2 regions of the Streptococcus sp. V940 genome follow, and region 2 is predicted to be linked to the other one. Evidence: predicted binding sites of a transcription regulator. Region 2 holds the regulator's gene; the other holds the start of a gene.

Region 1 (7,615 bases), on a different contig from region 2:
GGCTATGAAGTCATTACCATCGGTGGTTTATACGGTACAGTTGATGAAGTTGATACCGAAAACAGAACGATCGTACTTGATGTAGACGGAGTTTACTTGACTTTTGAACTTGGAGCTATCAAATCTGTCTTGCCACTTAAAGAGGCTGTTACATCAGAAGGTACAGTTGTCGATGGTGAAAGCGCGATTGAAGAATAAAACGGGGTGGATCTCATACCCCTTTTTCTATGAAGATGGGGAACAATAATGAAGAAAGTTGTTTTTGTATGTCTTGGTAATATTTGCCGTAGTCCTATGGCAGAATTTGTTATGAAATCTTTAACCGATGATTATGAGATTGAAAGTAGAGCAACTTCTTCTTGGGAACATGGAAATCCAATTCACAAAGGAACTCAGAAAATTTTTAAAGCTCACGAGATTCCTTATGATTCATCAAAAACATCACAGCAAATTTCTAAGGATGATTTTGAATATTTTGATTATGTCATTGGGATGGACGAGTCCAATCTTCTAGATTTGACTCGAATGTGTCCACAAGACCAACAACACAAGCTAGAGGCATTTGCTTCTGAGGGTGTTCCTGATCCATGGTATACAGGTGATTTTGATGAAACTTACGATCGAGTTTTAACTGGTTGCCAAGCTTGGCTAACACGTTTAGAAAATGAGGCAAAAAATGGATAATTTAAAGAAATTCTATGATAAGTACAGTGTCTATATAACGCGTCCTCGTTTGGAAATTGCAACAGTAGTAGTCATAGCTCTTTGTGCTATATTTGTATTTGTAGGGAATATGCCTAAGCAAGGAGTTTTGAAACTGGATGGCGATTCACTTGTATATGATGGAAGTATTGTACGTGGAAAGATGAATGGCAAAGGCACAATGACCTTCTCAAATGGCGACACTTATACTGGTGAATTTAAAAATGGAGCATTTAACGGTAAAGGGACCTACCAAGCTAAAGAGGGCTGGGTTTATGAAGGTGACTTTGTTAATGGCCAAGCTGAAGGAAAAGGAAAACTGACTACAGAGCAAGAAGTTGTCTATGAAGGTGACTTTAAACAAGGGCTCTTCCAACAAGCACAATAACCTCCTCTTAGAGGGGGTAATATACCGCACTCAAAGAAAGCGCTTACATGGAAGTTGAGACGCCTTTCAATACCTTTTTACAATGAAGTTTGTGAAAAATAAAAGTTTTATGGGATTATTCACAAAGTATAAGCTAAAAAGTTTATGGGTAGGGCTGTGTAAAATTATTTTCACAAGCGAATAAAAAAAGTTTGTGAAATTTCTATGAAACTGTTTACAAATCTTGAAAAAAGAGTTATAATAAGATTGTGAAAAAATTAACAAAGGACTTACAATCCTTGAAAGCTATGGAGGAAAATATGGCTGATAAAAAAACTGTAACACCAGAGGAAAAGAAACTCGCTGCTGAAAAGCATGTCGATGGTTTGGTGCAAAAAGCTTTAGTTGCCCTTGAAGAAATGCATAAACTTGACCAAGATCAAGTCGATTATATTGTAGCAAAAGCTTCAGTTGCAGCTCTTGATGCCCACGGAGAATTGGCTCTACATGCCTTTGAAGAAACAGGACGTGGAGTATTTGAAGATAAAGCGACTAAAAACTTGTTTGCCTGTGAGCACGTGGTAAATAACATGCGCCACACTAAAACAGTTGGTGTTATTGAAGAAGACGATGTGACAGGATTGACTCTTATCGCTGAACCGGTTGGTGTTGTTTGTGGTATCACTCCAACAACAAACCCTACTTCAACAGCAATCTTTAAAGCTTTGATTTCATTGAAGACTCGTAATCCTATTGTCTTTGCGTTCCACCCGTCAGCTCAAGAATCATCAGCTCACGCTGCTCAAATCGTGCGTGATGCAGCGATTAAAGCAGGAGCTCCTGAAAACTGTGTTCAGTGGATTACTGAACCATCTATGGAAGCAACTAGCGCATTGATGAACCACGAAGGTATTGCAACAATCCTTGCAACAGGTGGGAATGCCATGGTTAAAGCTGCATACTCATGTGGTAAACCAGCTCTTGGGGTAGGTGCCGGAAACGTTCCAGCTTATGTTGAAAAATCAGCTAATATTCGCCAAGCTGCACACGATATCGTAATGTCTAAATCATTTGACAACGGTATGGTCTGTGCATCTGAACAAGCGGTTATTATTGATAAAGAAATTTATGATGAATTTGTAGCAGAGTTCAAATCTTACCACACTTACTTTGTAAACAAAAAAGAAAAAGCTCTTCTTGAAGAGTTCTGCTTCGGAGTGAAAGCAAACAGCAAAAACTGTGCTGGTGCAAAATTGAACGCTGACATCGTTGGGAAACCCGCAACTTGGATTGCAGAACAAGCAGGATTTACAGTTCCAGAAGGAACAAACATTCTTGCTGCAGAATGTAAAGAAGTTGGTGAAAACGAGCCATTGACTCGTGAAAAATTATCACCAGTTATCGCAGTTTTGAAATCTGAAAGCCGCGAAGACGGTATTGCAAAAGCTCGTCAAATGGTTGAATTTAACGGTCTTGGACACTCAGCTGCCATCCATACTGCTGATGAAGAACTGACTAAAGAATTTGGTAAAGCTGTTAAAGCTATTCGTGTTATCTGTAACTCACCTTCTACTTTCGGTGGTATCGGGGATGTTTATAATGCTTTCTTGCCATCATTGACACTCGGATGTGGTTCTTACGGACGTAACTCAGTTGGGGATAACGTTAGCGCCATTAACCTCTTGAATATCAAAAAAGTCGGAAGACGGAGAAATAACATGCAATGGATGAAACTTCCTTCAAAAACATACTTTGAACGTGATTCAATTCAATACCTTCAAAAATGTCGTGACGTTGAGCGTGTCATGATCGTTACTGACCACGCTATGGTAGAGCTTGGCTTCCTTGATCGTATCATCGAGCAACTTGACCTTCGTCGCAATAAGGTTGTTTACCAAATCTTTGCAGATGTAGAGCCAGATCCAGATATCACTACAGTTGAACGTGGTACTGAGATTATGCGTTCCTTCAAACCAGATACAATCATTGCTCTTGGTGGTGGATCACCAATGGACGCTGCTAAAGTAATGTGGCTCTTCTATGAGCAACCAGAAGTGGACTTCCGTGACCTTGTACAAAAATTCATGGATATCCGTAAACGTGCCTTCAAATTCCCATTGCTTGGGAAGAAGACTAAATTCATCGCTATCCCAACTACATCTGGTACAGGATCTGAAGTAACTCCATTTGCCGTTATCTCTGATAAAGCAAACAACCGTAAATACCCAATCGCTGACTACTCATTGACACCAACTGTGGCAATCGTAGACCCTGCCTTGGTATTGACAGTTCCTGGATTTGTTGCGGCGGATACTGGTATGGACGTATTGACTCACGCAACTGAAGCTTACGTATCACAAATGGCTAGCGACTACACTGACGGTCTTGCTCTTCAAGCGATCAAACTCGTATTTGAAAACCTTGAAAGCTCAGTTAAGAATGCAGACTTCCACTCACGTGAGAAAATGCATAATGCTTCAACTATTGCTGGTATGGCCTTTGCGAATGCCTTCTTAGGTATTTCTCACTCAATGGCTCACAAGATTGGTGCACAATTCCACACAGTTCACGGACGTACAAATGCAATCTTGCTTCCATACGTTATCCGTTACAATGGTACACGCCCAGCTAAGACAGCTACATGGCCTAAGTACAACTACTACCGTGCAGATGAGAAATATCAAGATATCGCTCGTATGCTTGGACTTCCAGCTTCTACTCCAGAAGAAGGAGTTGCATCTTTTGCTAAAGCTGTTTACGAACTCGGTGAGCGCGTAGGTATCGAAATGAACTTCAAAGCACAAGGTGTTGACGAGAAAGAATGGAAAGAACATTCACGTGAATTGGCCTTCCTTGCTTATGAAGATCAATGTTCACCTGCAAACCCACGTCTTCCAATGGTTGATCATATGCAAGAAATCATCGAAGATGCTTACTATGGTTACAAAGAAAGACCAGGACGTCTTAAATAATTGATTATCAGTCAGAGGCAGGAGTAATCCTGTCTCTTTTTATAGTTTTTCAAAATAGAAGAGGTTAAAAGTTTAACAAAAAAGTTTAGTAAATAACTGTAAAGATGTATGTTGATAGACTTTTGATAAAGGGAATCTATATAAAATTGTGTATCTAGAAAGTAGAAAACTAAAGTGAAAATCAACGTCAGCGCTTGCAATAAAACTAAAATAGTTATATAATAGGTTTGTTGAAAGGTGATTTGTAGTGATTCAAGTTACTCTTTTCACAATAAAATTTTCATGATTTTCATAAGGAGGAAATCACTAATGGTAGTTAAAGTTGGTATTAACGGTTTCGGTCGTATCGGTCGTCTTGCTTTCCGTCGTATCCAAAACGTAGAAGGTGTTGAAGTTACTCGCATCAACGACCTTACAGATCCAGTTATGCTTGCACACTTGTTGAAATATGACACAACTCAAGGTCGTTTCGACGGTACTGTGGAAGTTAAAGAAGGTGGATTCGAAGTTAACGGTAAATTCGTTAAAGTTTCTGCTGAACGTGATCCAGAACAAATCGACTGGGCTAACGATGGTGTAGAAATCGTTCTTGAAGCAACTGGTTTCTTTGCTAAGAAAGAAGCTGCTGAAAAACACTTGCATGCAGGTGGCGCTAAGAAAGTTGTTATCACTGCTCCTGGTGGAAACGATGTTAAAACAGTTGTATTTAACACTAACCACGACGTTCTTGATGGTACTGAAACAGTTATCTCAGGTGCTTCATGTACTACAAACTGCTTGGCTCCAATGGCTAAAGCTCTTCAAGATAACTTCGGTGTTGTAGAAGGATTGATGACTACTATCCACGCTTACACTGGTGACCAAATGATCCTTGACGGACCACACCGTGGTGGTGACCTTCGTCGTGCTCGCGCTGGTGCTGCAAACATCGTTCCTAACTCAACTGGTGCTGCTAAAGCTATCGGTCTTGTAATTCCAGAATTGAATGGTAAACTTGACGGATCTGCACAACGCGTTCCAACTCCAACTGGATCAGTTACTGAATTGGTAGCTGTTCTTGAAAAGAACGTTACTGTTGATGAAGTTAACGCAGCTATGAAAGCAGCTTCAAACGAATCATACGGTTACACAGAAGATCCAATCGTATCTTCAGATATCGTAGGTATGTCATACGGTTCATTGTTTGACGCAACTCAAACTAAAGTTCTTGACGTTGATGGTAAACAATTGGTTAAAGTTGTTTCATGGTATGACAACGAAATGTCTTACACTGCACAACTTGTTCGTACTCTTGAATACTTCGCAAAAATTGCTAAATAATTTCTGAGTCGAAAAAGCAAGACCAATCGGTCTTGCTTTTTGTATCTATAAAATGGATGATTTTATCATCCATTTTGTTTTAATTCTCTTTCAAATGTATCTGAGAGTGCGGTAAAGCTTAATTTATTTAAAGTCAGAGGGTGGATAAAGGATAGTTTAAATGCGTGAAGCATCAGTCTCTTGTTTTTTGAGTGTGGGTTGTAGAGAGGGTCTCCGAGGATTGGATGTCCGTGGTGAGATAGGTGGACTCGAATCTGATGAGTACGTCCTGTTTTTAATCTACACCGAACGAGACTGGTTTTGTTTTGAAATTGTTTTAACCGAGTTACGTGAGTTTCAGCGTATTGACCGTTTTTTTGATCCACAATTCTTTTTCTACGATCGTGACGATTGCGACCGATTTTATCTCGGAAGATCAAGTCCTTAGCCGCTAATCTTCCATCAACCAGAGCCCAGTATTCTCGGGAAATCTCTTTCTTTTCTAATAAGCGATTAAGGATAGGAAGGATGAATGGATTCTTCGCAAACAGTACGAGACCGCTTGTTTCCATATCCAAGCGATGAACAACATAGCAGGTTTGGCCGACATAGGCGCTGACATGATTGAGAAGAGCTATCTCGTCTGGCTGATTTCCATGTGTCTTCATACCCTCAGGTTTATTGACGATAATTAAATGTTGGTCTTGATAGACTTTTTCGACAAGTTTGGGATTTCCCCATAGAATTTTTTTTGTAGGATAATCTTCCTCGTCGAAAATCAATTGGCACTCATCTCCAGCCTTGACCGTTTGATGCCAGTGGACTTCTTCTTGATTAATGAGGATGTGTTTCTTGATTCTCAAAAAATGCCTTATTTTTCTAGGTATTAACAATTGTTCTTCTAGAAAATGTTTGACAGTCATTTCGGGTAGAGAGTTGGGGATCGTAAAGGTAAACTTCATACTGATATTGTAACAAAAATCAATTTATTTGGACAGGGGAACTAGCAAAATTCTTGTCTTCCTATGGGGAAGATGATAAAATATACGCATGAAATTAGATACCTTATTTGAAAAATTTCTTTCTTTATTTAAAAAAGAAGAATCTGAAATTGAAAAAACAGAAATGAATGGAACTGAACAAGAAGAAAGTGTGTCGAGCAATTTACGGCGTTCAAGAGCAGGGCGAAAGAAAGCGGGGGCAATTGGCCCTGTTCGAAAATTTTGGCGTCGCTATCATCTGACAAAAATCTTTTTGATTCTTGGGCTTAGTGCCAGCTTATTTGTTGGGGTCTATTTGTTTGCTCTAGCAAAATCGACAAATGTTACCGACTTACAAAACGCTTTAAAAACTCGCACTCTGATTTTTGACAGAGAGGAAAAAGAAGCAGGCGCCTTGTCAGGTCAAAAAGGCACCTATGTCGAACTTTCGGACATCAGTGAAGACTTACAAAATGCCGTCATTGCTACAGAAGATAGAAGTTTCTATAAGAACGATGGTATTAACTATGCTCGTTTTTTCCTAGCGATAGTGACGGCTGGACGCTTAGGTGGTGGTTCTACAATTACTCAGCAGTTGGCGAAAAATGCCTATCTTTCTCAAGATCAGACTGTACAGAGAAAGGCGAAAGAATTCTTTTTAGCTTTGGAGCTAACAAAAAAATATAGTAAGAAAGAAATTCTGACTATGTACTTGAACAATGCCTACTTCGGAAATGGAGTTTGGGGTGTTGAAGATGCAAGTAAAAAATACTTCGGGGTCTCAGCTTCTCAACTGACACTTGATGAAGCTGCAACTTTAGCCGGAATGCTCAAAGGACCAGAATTGTATAACCCTTTGAATTCTATTGAAGATTCTACTAATCGTAGAGACACCGTTCTCCAAAACATGGTCGCTGCTGGCTATATTGATAAAGACAAAGAAGCGGAAGCTTCGGGTGTTGATATGGCCTCTCAACTGCAAGATGCTTATGAAGGTAAAGTTTCAGACTACCGATATCCATCCTATTTTGATGCTGTTGTTAATGAAGCAATTGAAAAGTATAATTTAACTGAAGAAGAAATTGTGAACAACGGCTATCGTATATATACGGAATTAGATCAGAATTACCAGGCTAATATGCAGGTCATTTATGAAAACACAGCTCTCTTTCCAACCGCAGAAGATGGAACTCATGCTGAGTCGGGCAGTGTTGCTCTAGAGCCAAAAACAGGAGGAGTTCGAGGAGTTGTTGGTCGTGTAGCAGGAGATGATAAAGCTGGTTTCCGAAATTTCA
Region 2 (7,615 bases):
TTTTCACACGGTGTAGATATCTCAGTTCACTCGGCAACTAAATTTATCGGTGGACACGGTACAACTATTGGCGGTGTCATTGTTGATAGCGGTAAATTTGACTGGGCTGCTTCAGGGAAATTCCCTCAATTCGTCAATGAAGATCCAAGCTACCATAATTTGAGCTATACTCGTGATGTTGGTGTTGCAGCATTTATCGTTGCTGCTCGCGTTCAATTGCTTCGCGATATGGGAGCTGCCCTTTCACCATTTAACTCATTCTTGCTCCTACAAGGCCTTGAAACGCTATCTCTCCGTGTTGAACGCCATGTGCAAAACGCTGAGAAAATCGTTGATTTCCTTGTCAACCATCCAAAAGTTGAAAAAGTTAATTATCCAAAATTAGCTGATAGCCCTTACCATGCCTTGGCTGAAAAATATTTACCAAAAGGTGTTGGTTCAATCTTTACCTTCCATGTTAAAGGTGGAGAAGCAGAAGCTCGTAAGGTGATTGATAGCTTAGAAATCTTTTCAAACCTAGCCAATGTGGCAGATGCAAAATCATTGGTCGTCCATCCAGCAACTACAACTCATGCTCAATTGTCTGACTCTGATCTAGAAGCAGCAGGAGTAACTAAAAATCAAATCCGACTTTCAATCGGTCTTGAAAATGTCGATGATTTGATTGAAGATTTACGACTAGCACTTGAAAAAATCTAAAAATAACTAGTTTTTATGAAATTAAGCATCCTTCTCACGAATAATAAAGTGAGGAGGATTTTTATGTATAGTATTTCATTTCAAGAAGATTCACTTTTACCAAGAGAGAGACTAGTCAGAGAAGGAGTAGAAGCACTCAGCAACCAAGAATTACTGGCAATATTACTAAGGACAGGGACAAAACAGGCCAATGTTTTTGAAATAGCACAGAAGGTCTTAAATAAGCTGACATGTTTAACTGACCTCAAAAGAATGAGTCTACAGGAATTGCAGACTCTATCGGGTATTGGACGTGTTAAGGCTATTGAATTACAAGCCGTTATTGAATTAGGCTACCGTATCCATAAAAGGGAAACAGTGGAAATGGAGAGTATTCTTAGCAGTCGAAAACTAGCTAAAAAGATGCAGTCTGAGCTTGGAGATAAAAAACAAGAGCACCTAGTGGCGCTCTATCTGAATACTCAAAATCAAATCATTCACCAGCAGACTATTTTTATCGGGTCTGCCACGAGAAGCATTGCTGAACCGAGAGAAATTCTCCACTACGCTTTGAAGCATATGGCAACATCTGTGATTCTGGTTCATAATCATCCATCAGGAGCAGTAGTTCCTAGCCCCAATGATGACCATGTTACGAAGCTTGTTAAAGAAGCCTGCGAATTAATGGGATTGGTCTTATTAGACCATTTAATTGTCTCTCATTCTGATTATTTTAGTTACCGTGAGAAGACGGACCTGATATAGGATTATTTTTTGAAGTTTAGGGGACCCTGCTCAATCGCTTGTAAAGCATAGGACTCAACTTCGTTCATATCAATTTTAGGAAGAGGATCAATTGTAGGGACTAGCAACTTTTCTTGCACGATAAAGTCAATAATAGCATTGAAGTCCTGAATTTTATAATACTTTTTTGAGTGGATCAAGATATCTCTATAAAAAACAAGCGAAGAACGAAATCCGCCTTTAAATTTTGCATCTGCCTTTTTACAAATAGGTTGAAAAATGGTCAATTTCCTTGCTCTTAACAGATGAGAAAACATTAACATCTAAATTTCTCAAAAGGTCATGAGTAGAAGGTGGGGTAAGTTCATTCATAATTAATTAGCTAATTTATCGAATTTACAATTCATTGACAACATAGTCGAAAAGTGTTTTATCTTTGGGGCGATTTTCAAAGAGAAATTCTGGATGCCATTGAACACCGAGATAAGGGAAACCGTCCGTACTTGTAACAGCTTCGATAATACCATCTTTAGGATCATGTGCTACAACCTGAAGATTAGGAGCTAAATCTTTGATGCTCTGATGGTGGAAAGAGTTGATATGAGAGATTTCTCCATAAATTTCTCGAAGAATAGTATTTGGTTCTGTGACAAGACGCTGAGTGGTGTATTCAGCGGAAGTATCTTGCCAATGATCTTCGATATCTTGATAAAGAGACCCGCCCATGGCTACGTTAAAAAGTTGAGTACCACGACAGACAGAAAAAATTGGTTTATTTTTCTTGATTGCTTCTTTAATGAGGGCTAACTCAAAAATATCACGTTGAAGGTGGTAATCGTCGCTATCAATAGCTTTTGGCTCACCATAGTATTTAGGGTCAACATTTTGTCCACCGGTTAGAATCAGTTTATCAATTAAGCTAATGTAGTAACTGGCCATTTCTTCATCACCAATTGGTAGGATAATGGGGATACCTCCAGCTTCCTTAACTCCTTCAACAAAGCCTTTGGCAGCATAACTCATCATAAGCTCATCGTCTGGATGGGCCTTTTCGTTTCCTGTAATCCCAATAACTGGTTTATTCATAAATATTTACACTTTCTAATCCTCTTTACGCATGAAATAGAGGAGGGTTTGAAGTTCGCTTGTAAGATCGACATACTGAACAACTACGTCTTTAGGAAGATGTAGGTGCACAGGAGAAAAACTAAGAATACCTTTGATACCGGCGTCGACTAATAGTTCTGCAACTTCTTGAGATTTAACACTAGGAACAGTAAGAATGGCAGTTTTAACATCACTATCCTTGATTTTGTCCTTTATTTGTGAGATTCCATAGATTGGAACACCGTCAGGAGTTTTGGTGCCAACCTCAGGATGATCATCTAGGTCAAAAGCCATGATGATTTTCATCTTGTTACGCTCATGAAAGCGGTAGTGGAGGAGGGCATGTCCCATATTTCCAATACCCACAAGCATCACATTGGTAATAGAATTATCATTTAAAAGATCAGCAAAAAAGTTCATGAGCTTTTTGACATCATAGCCAAATCCACGACGTCCAAGTTCCCCAAAGTAAGAGAAGTCACGACGTACAGTGGCAGAATCAATTCCAATTGCTTCTGCAATTTGTTTGGAATTGGCTCTTTCAATTTTTTCAGCATTAAATCTTTTAAAAATACGGTAATAGAGAGAAAGTCTCTTTGCTGTTGCTTTAGGAATAGCAGACTGTTTTTCTTTCACAAAATCACAACCTTTCTATCTACTATTTTATAGAAAGCTTGTGAAAAATGCAACAATAACGAAAAAAAAACTAAGAAAAATCTTAGTTTATCTTAGTTTCGTGGTAAGTCCTTAAAAAGCGGTAGAGATTACCTAGAAGTCCCTGATAAATTTCAACTCCATTATGTGTTAATGAAGTAATAAGAGTAGTATCAGGAAGGGTTACACAGCCTGATAGAGAAAGCATCAGAGCTTCGTAGTCCTCGTATTCTTGAATACGCTCTACTTGATAGGAGTCCTTGTAAGTTAATCGAAACATAATGACCTTCTATCTTTCGCTTTTTGTAAATACACCACGTTCAACAAGACTATCCATCAAGAAGTAGAATTTCTCTTGGTGAATGTGAGTTTCTTCTGATTTGAAGATATCAACCAAACGTAGACCAAATTTATCAGTGATGTTGATTTTGACCCCAGTTAAGTCTTTGTTGATGATAATCTTAAGTTGAAAACCTTCTCCACTGTTTGGAACTTTTTCAAGAAGGCGTGTTAATTCATAGTTCCCAACTTTTGTCTCAAAAAAAGTATTATCTTTAAGCGTAAATTTTTTTACAGTTGGGCTAAGTGTGTAATCATAACGGCAATTTTTTAGTTTAATCGTTTGTTCGAATGCCATTGAGTTATCCTCCGATGATATTTTTAAGAGTTTTAGCAAGAGTAATCATTTCTTGTTCTGTATTTTGAGGTGAAATGCTGACGCGAACTGACTCGTGTAAGCGAGGAGAGTCTTCACCGTAGAAGGCTTGAAGAACATGACTGACCTGAACAACACCAGCTGTACAAGCAGAACCTGTTGAAATAGAAATACCTTCAAGGTCTAAACGAAGTAGTAGTAGATCGTTGCGTTGATCTGGGAATCCGATATTTAGGACATAAGGTAGTTGCTCTTTACTTTGATTGAGATAATAGGTTGCTCCAGCCATTTCAGTTAGAAAAACTTCCTGTAGTTTTTGAACTTTACTAAAGTTAATCTCTAGATGATCGATATCATCCTTAAGAGCTGCAACCATACCTATAATTGCGGGAAGATTTTCTGTTCCTGCTCTTTTTTTCTGTTCTTGATCTCCACCATGTAGGTAAGGATCAAAATCTGTAGATGCAGCGTATAGGAAACCTATCCCCTTTGGACCGTGAAATTTATGAGCAGAAGCACTGAGGAAATCTATTCCTAGTTCTTCAGGAAGAATTTCTAGCTTTCCGACAGCTTGAACAGCATCTACATGATAAGCTGCTGAATGTCCTTTTAAAATCTGACCAATTTCAGCGATTGGCAAGAGAGTACCTGTTTCATTATTGGCATACATGGTTGAAACTAGAATAGAATCTTCACGGAGTGCATTTTTAACTTGCTCTGCTGTGATTTCTTGATTTTCAGGTTCTAGAATTGTCACTTCAAACCCAAATTTTTCAACTAGATATTCAATAGGTTCAAGCACAGCATGATGCTCGATAGCAGTAGTAATAATGTGTTTTCCGCGATTTTGATGACGAAGACAGTAGCCGATAATAGCAGTATTATTACTTTCTGTACCACCAGAAGTGAAGAAAATGTGTTGGGGTTTTGTACCTAGTAAACCTGCTAATTCTTGACGGGCTTCACGTAATAATTTACCTGCCTGACGCCCATGACCGTGAATACTAGAAGGATTGCCATAAGTCTCCTGCATGACCAGAGTCATTGCTGAGATAGCTGCAGATGACATAGGTGTCGTAGCAGCATTATCTAAATAAATCAAAAACTCACCTAATTTCTATTTAAATTTAAATAGTGGACTAACTGGTTTTCTTTCATGAATACGAACCATGGCATCACCAATTAGTTCGCTTGCGGTAATATATTGTACATTTTTAGGTTTTTTACTTTCTGTCAATACAGAATCTGTCACCAAGACTTCCTTGATATCAGTTGCATCTAACAACTCCGCAGCACCGTTAACGAACAATCCATGGCTGGATACCACGTAAATTTCAGTAGCACCATCGCGTTCCAAAATTTTAGCAGCTTCAGAGAAAGTACGGCCTGTATTAAGAATGTCATCGATTAAGATTGCTTTCTTACCTTCAACCTCTCCAATAATGTAACCTTGGCTACGTTCAGAATCATCTTGAGCATAGTCAATGATAGCAATCGGAGCATCAAGGTATTCAGCAAGGCTACGAGCACGCTTTACACCTGAGTTTTTAGGGCTGACAACAACCACATCTGGACCAGTTAAACCTTTATCAATGTAGTGTTTTGCAAATAGCGGAATAGTATAAAGGTTATCTACAGGAATATCAAAGAAACCTTGTACCTGAACAGCATGAAGGTCCAGTGTCAATACACGACTAACCCCAGCTTTTACCAACATATTTGCAACAAGTTTAGCTGTAAGAGGTTCGCGAGAAGAAGCAATACGGTCTTGACGAGCATAACCAAAGTATGGAAGAACAACGTTAATGGTATTTGCGCTAGCACGAACACAGGCATCAACCATGATTAATAGTTCCATCAAGTGGTTATTTACAGGGTAGCTGGTTGATTGGATGATATAAACATCATATCCACGAACACTTTCTTCGATATTAACTTGGATTTCACCATCTGAGAATTGACGTGATGATAACTTTCCAAGTGGAACACCTGCAGCATCTGCAATTTTTTGAGCTATTTCATGATTAGATGAAAGTGAAAAAAGCTTCATATTTTTTGTATCTGACATCGATAAACCGTCCTCTATAAACTAAGTAAATCAGTGAAAAAAACAATTCTGAAGGAAAGTGTTTTCTTTCACAGATTCTATTATTTTTTATCCCTTCTATTTTATCAAAAAAAGAAGATAATTTCAGTATTTTTTCATATTTTCTATAAATCTCACTAATTTTGAAGGAGCTTTCTTATATTGGATTTCATTCGCACATAAAAACTCTTGAAAATCAAGGTTACCTTGGTCGCTGTTTTCTACTTCCAGTTCAAGTTCATAATCAACAATATCGAAGTAATGGTTTTGATCAAGGGCCATGAGTCCAATAGCTGTTTCTTTTTCGTAGCGAACAGTCGTTAAACAACCCAAAACAGCCCAACCATTTGGTGAGAGTCCTCGACTTTTTAGTTCTTCCATAATCATCCCCTGAGGGAGTTTACATTCTTCAAGGCAATATTTAGCTTCCTCAAGAGTAAGCGCTTGGTTGTATTCCATATTTCCAACTGCTTGAGGAATTTTTATGGTCAACTCAGCGCTTGTATCAAAAGTACGAATGCGCATAGCAATTTTGTGTTGACGAAGGTGAAAATCAGGCGTGTCTAGGTAGTAATTTTTTTGTGTAACTGGTGTGACTTCTAAAAATTGAGTTTGCAATCGGTCATATTCTTCTTTGCTAAGAAGTGTCTTCATTTCAATTTCTAAATGTTTCATTTTAACAACCTTTTCTTTATATTTGAAAGCGATTTATGGTATAATAATCATTGTATTTATTGTATATGATTTTTCATAGAAAATCAAAAACTAGATAAATTAAACTGTTTAAAGAATTGGATGCAATAGTTATATGATTACAGAATGGGAAGAATTTTTAGATCCTTACATTCAGGCTGTCGGAGAGCTAAAAATAAAACTCCGAGGAATACGAAAACAATATAGAAAACAAAACCGACATTCTCCGATTGAGTTTGTCACTGGTCGGGTGAAACCGATTGAAAGTATCAAAGAAAAAATGGCACGTCGTGGAATTGGCTACGACACACTTGAACAAGATTTGCAAGATATTGCAGGTTTACGTGTCATGGTTCAATTTGTAGACGATGTGAATGAAGTTGTTTCTATCCTTCGTAAAAGACAGGATATGAGAGTTGTTCAAGAACGTGATTATATCAATCATCGTAAGGCGTCAGGTTATCGTTCTTACCATGTGATTATAGAGTATACGGTTGATACCATTTATGGCGCGAAAACGATTCTAGTTGAGATTCAAATTCGTACCTTGGCTATGAACTTTTGGGCGACAATCGAACATTCACTCAACTATAAATATCAAGGAGATTTCCCAGAGGAAATCAAAGAAAGGCTTGAGATTACTGCCAGAATTTCTCATCAGCTAGACGAAGAAATGAGTAAAATACGTGCTGATATTCAGGAAGCACAAGCGCTCTTTGATCCTTTGCACAGAAAGTTAAATGACGGGGTAGGAAACAGTGACGATACCGATGAAGAATACAGGTAAACGAATTGACCTAATTGCCAACCGTAAACCTCAGAGTCAGAAAGTTCTATTTGAGTTAAAAGACCGATTAAAAAAGAATAATTTTATCCTGAATGATAAAAATCCAGATATTGTCGTTTCTATTGGTGGGGATGGCATGTTGTTGTCTGCGTTTCACAAGTATGAAAATCAACTGGATAAGGTTCGGTTTATTGGAGTGCATACTGGACAT

Evidence for each region. Region 2 encodes Rex, which represses fermentation and respiration genes when NADH is low (regulators of the CRP and FNR family bind a similar motif). Its sites were predicted from a motif close to TTGTGAANTANTTCACAA; they were not measured.
Region 1: adhE (bifunctional acetaldehyde-CoA/alcohol dehydrogenase) is a predicted target of Rex. The motif match lies at 1,337-1,354, and genes of this name have one in related genera.

What each region holds. Positions count from the first base shown of each region.
Region 1 covers NZ_JBTHHZ010000003.1:1,858-9,472, reverse strand. The annotation lists gene yajC (preprotein translocase subunit YajC) at 1-198, shown strand, start outside; gene ACXYSM_RS07690 (low molecular weight protein-tyrosine-phosphatase) at 247-684, shown strand; gene ACXYSM_RS07685 (MORN repeat-containing protein) at 677-1,090, shown strand; gene adhE (bifunctional acetaldehyde-CoA/alcohol dehydrogenase) at 1,390-4,041, shown strand; gene gap (type I glyceraldehyde-3-phosphate dehydrogenase) at 4,351-5,361, shown strand; gene ACXYSM_RS07670 (RluA family pseudouridine synthase) at 5,427-6,302, opposite strand; gene pbp2a (penicillin-binding protein PBP2A) at 6,391-7,615, shown strand, end outside.
Region 2 covers NZ_JBTHHZ010000001.1:694,204-701,818, forward strand. The annotation lists gene ACXYSM_RS03535 (O-acetylhomoserine aminocarboxypropyltransferase/cysteine synthase family protein) at 1-699, shown strand, start outside; gene radC (RadC family protein) at 763-1,443, shown strand; gene ACXYSM_RS03545 (hypothetical protein) at 1,446-1,745, opposite strand; gene ACXYSM_RS03550 (gamma-glutamyl-gamma-aminobutyrate hydrolase family protein) at 1,819-2,508, opposite strand; gene ACXYSM_RS03555 (redox-sensing transcriptional repressor Rex) at 2,524-3,165, opposite strand; gene ACXYSM_RS03560 (DUF4649 family protein) at 3,248-3,463, opposite strand; gene ACXYSM_RS03565 (DUF1831 domain-containing protein) at 3,473-3,820, opposite strand; gene ACXYSM_RS03570 (cysteine desulfurase family protein) at 3,825-4,940, opposite strand; gene ACXYSM_RS03575 (ribose-phosphate diphosphokinase) at 4,956-5,906, opposite strand; gene ACXYSM_RS03580 (CYTH domain-containing protein) at 6,030-6,599, opposite strand; gene ACXYSM_RS03585 (GTP pyrophosphokinase) at 6,733-7,404, shown strand; gene ACXYSM_RS03590 (NAD kinase) at 7,388-7,615, shown strand, end outside.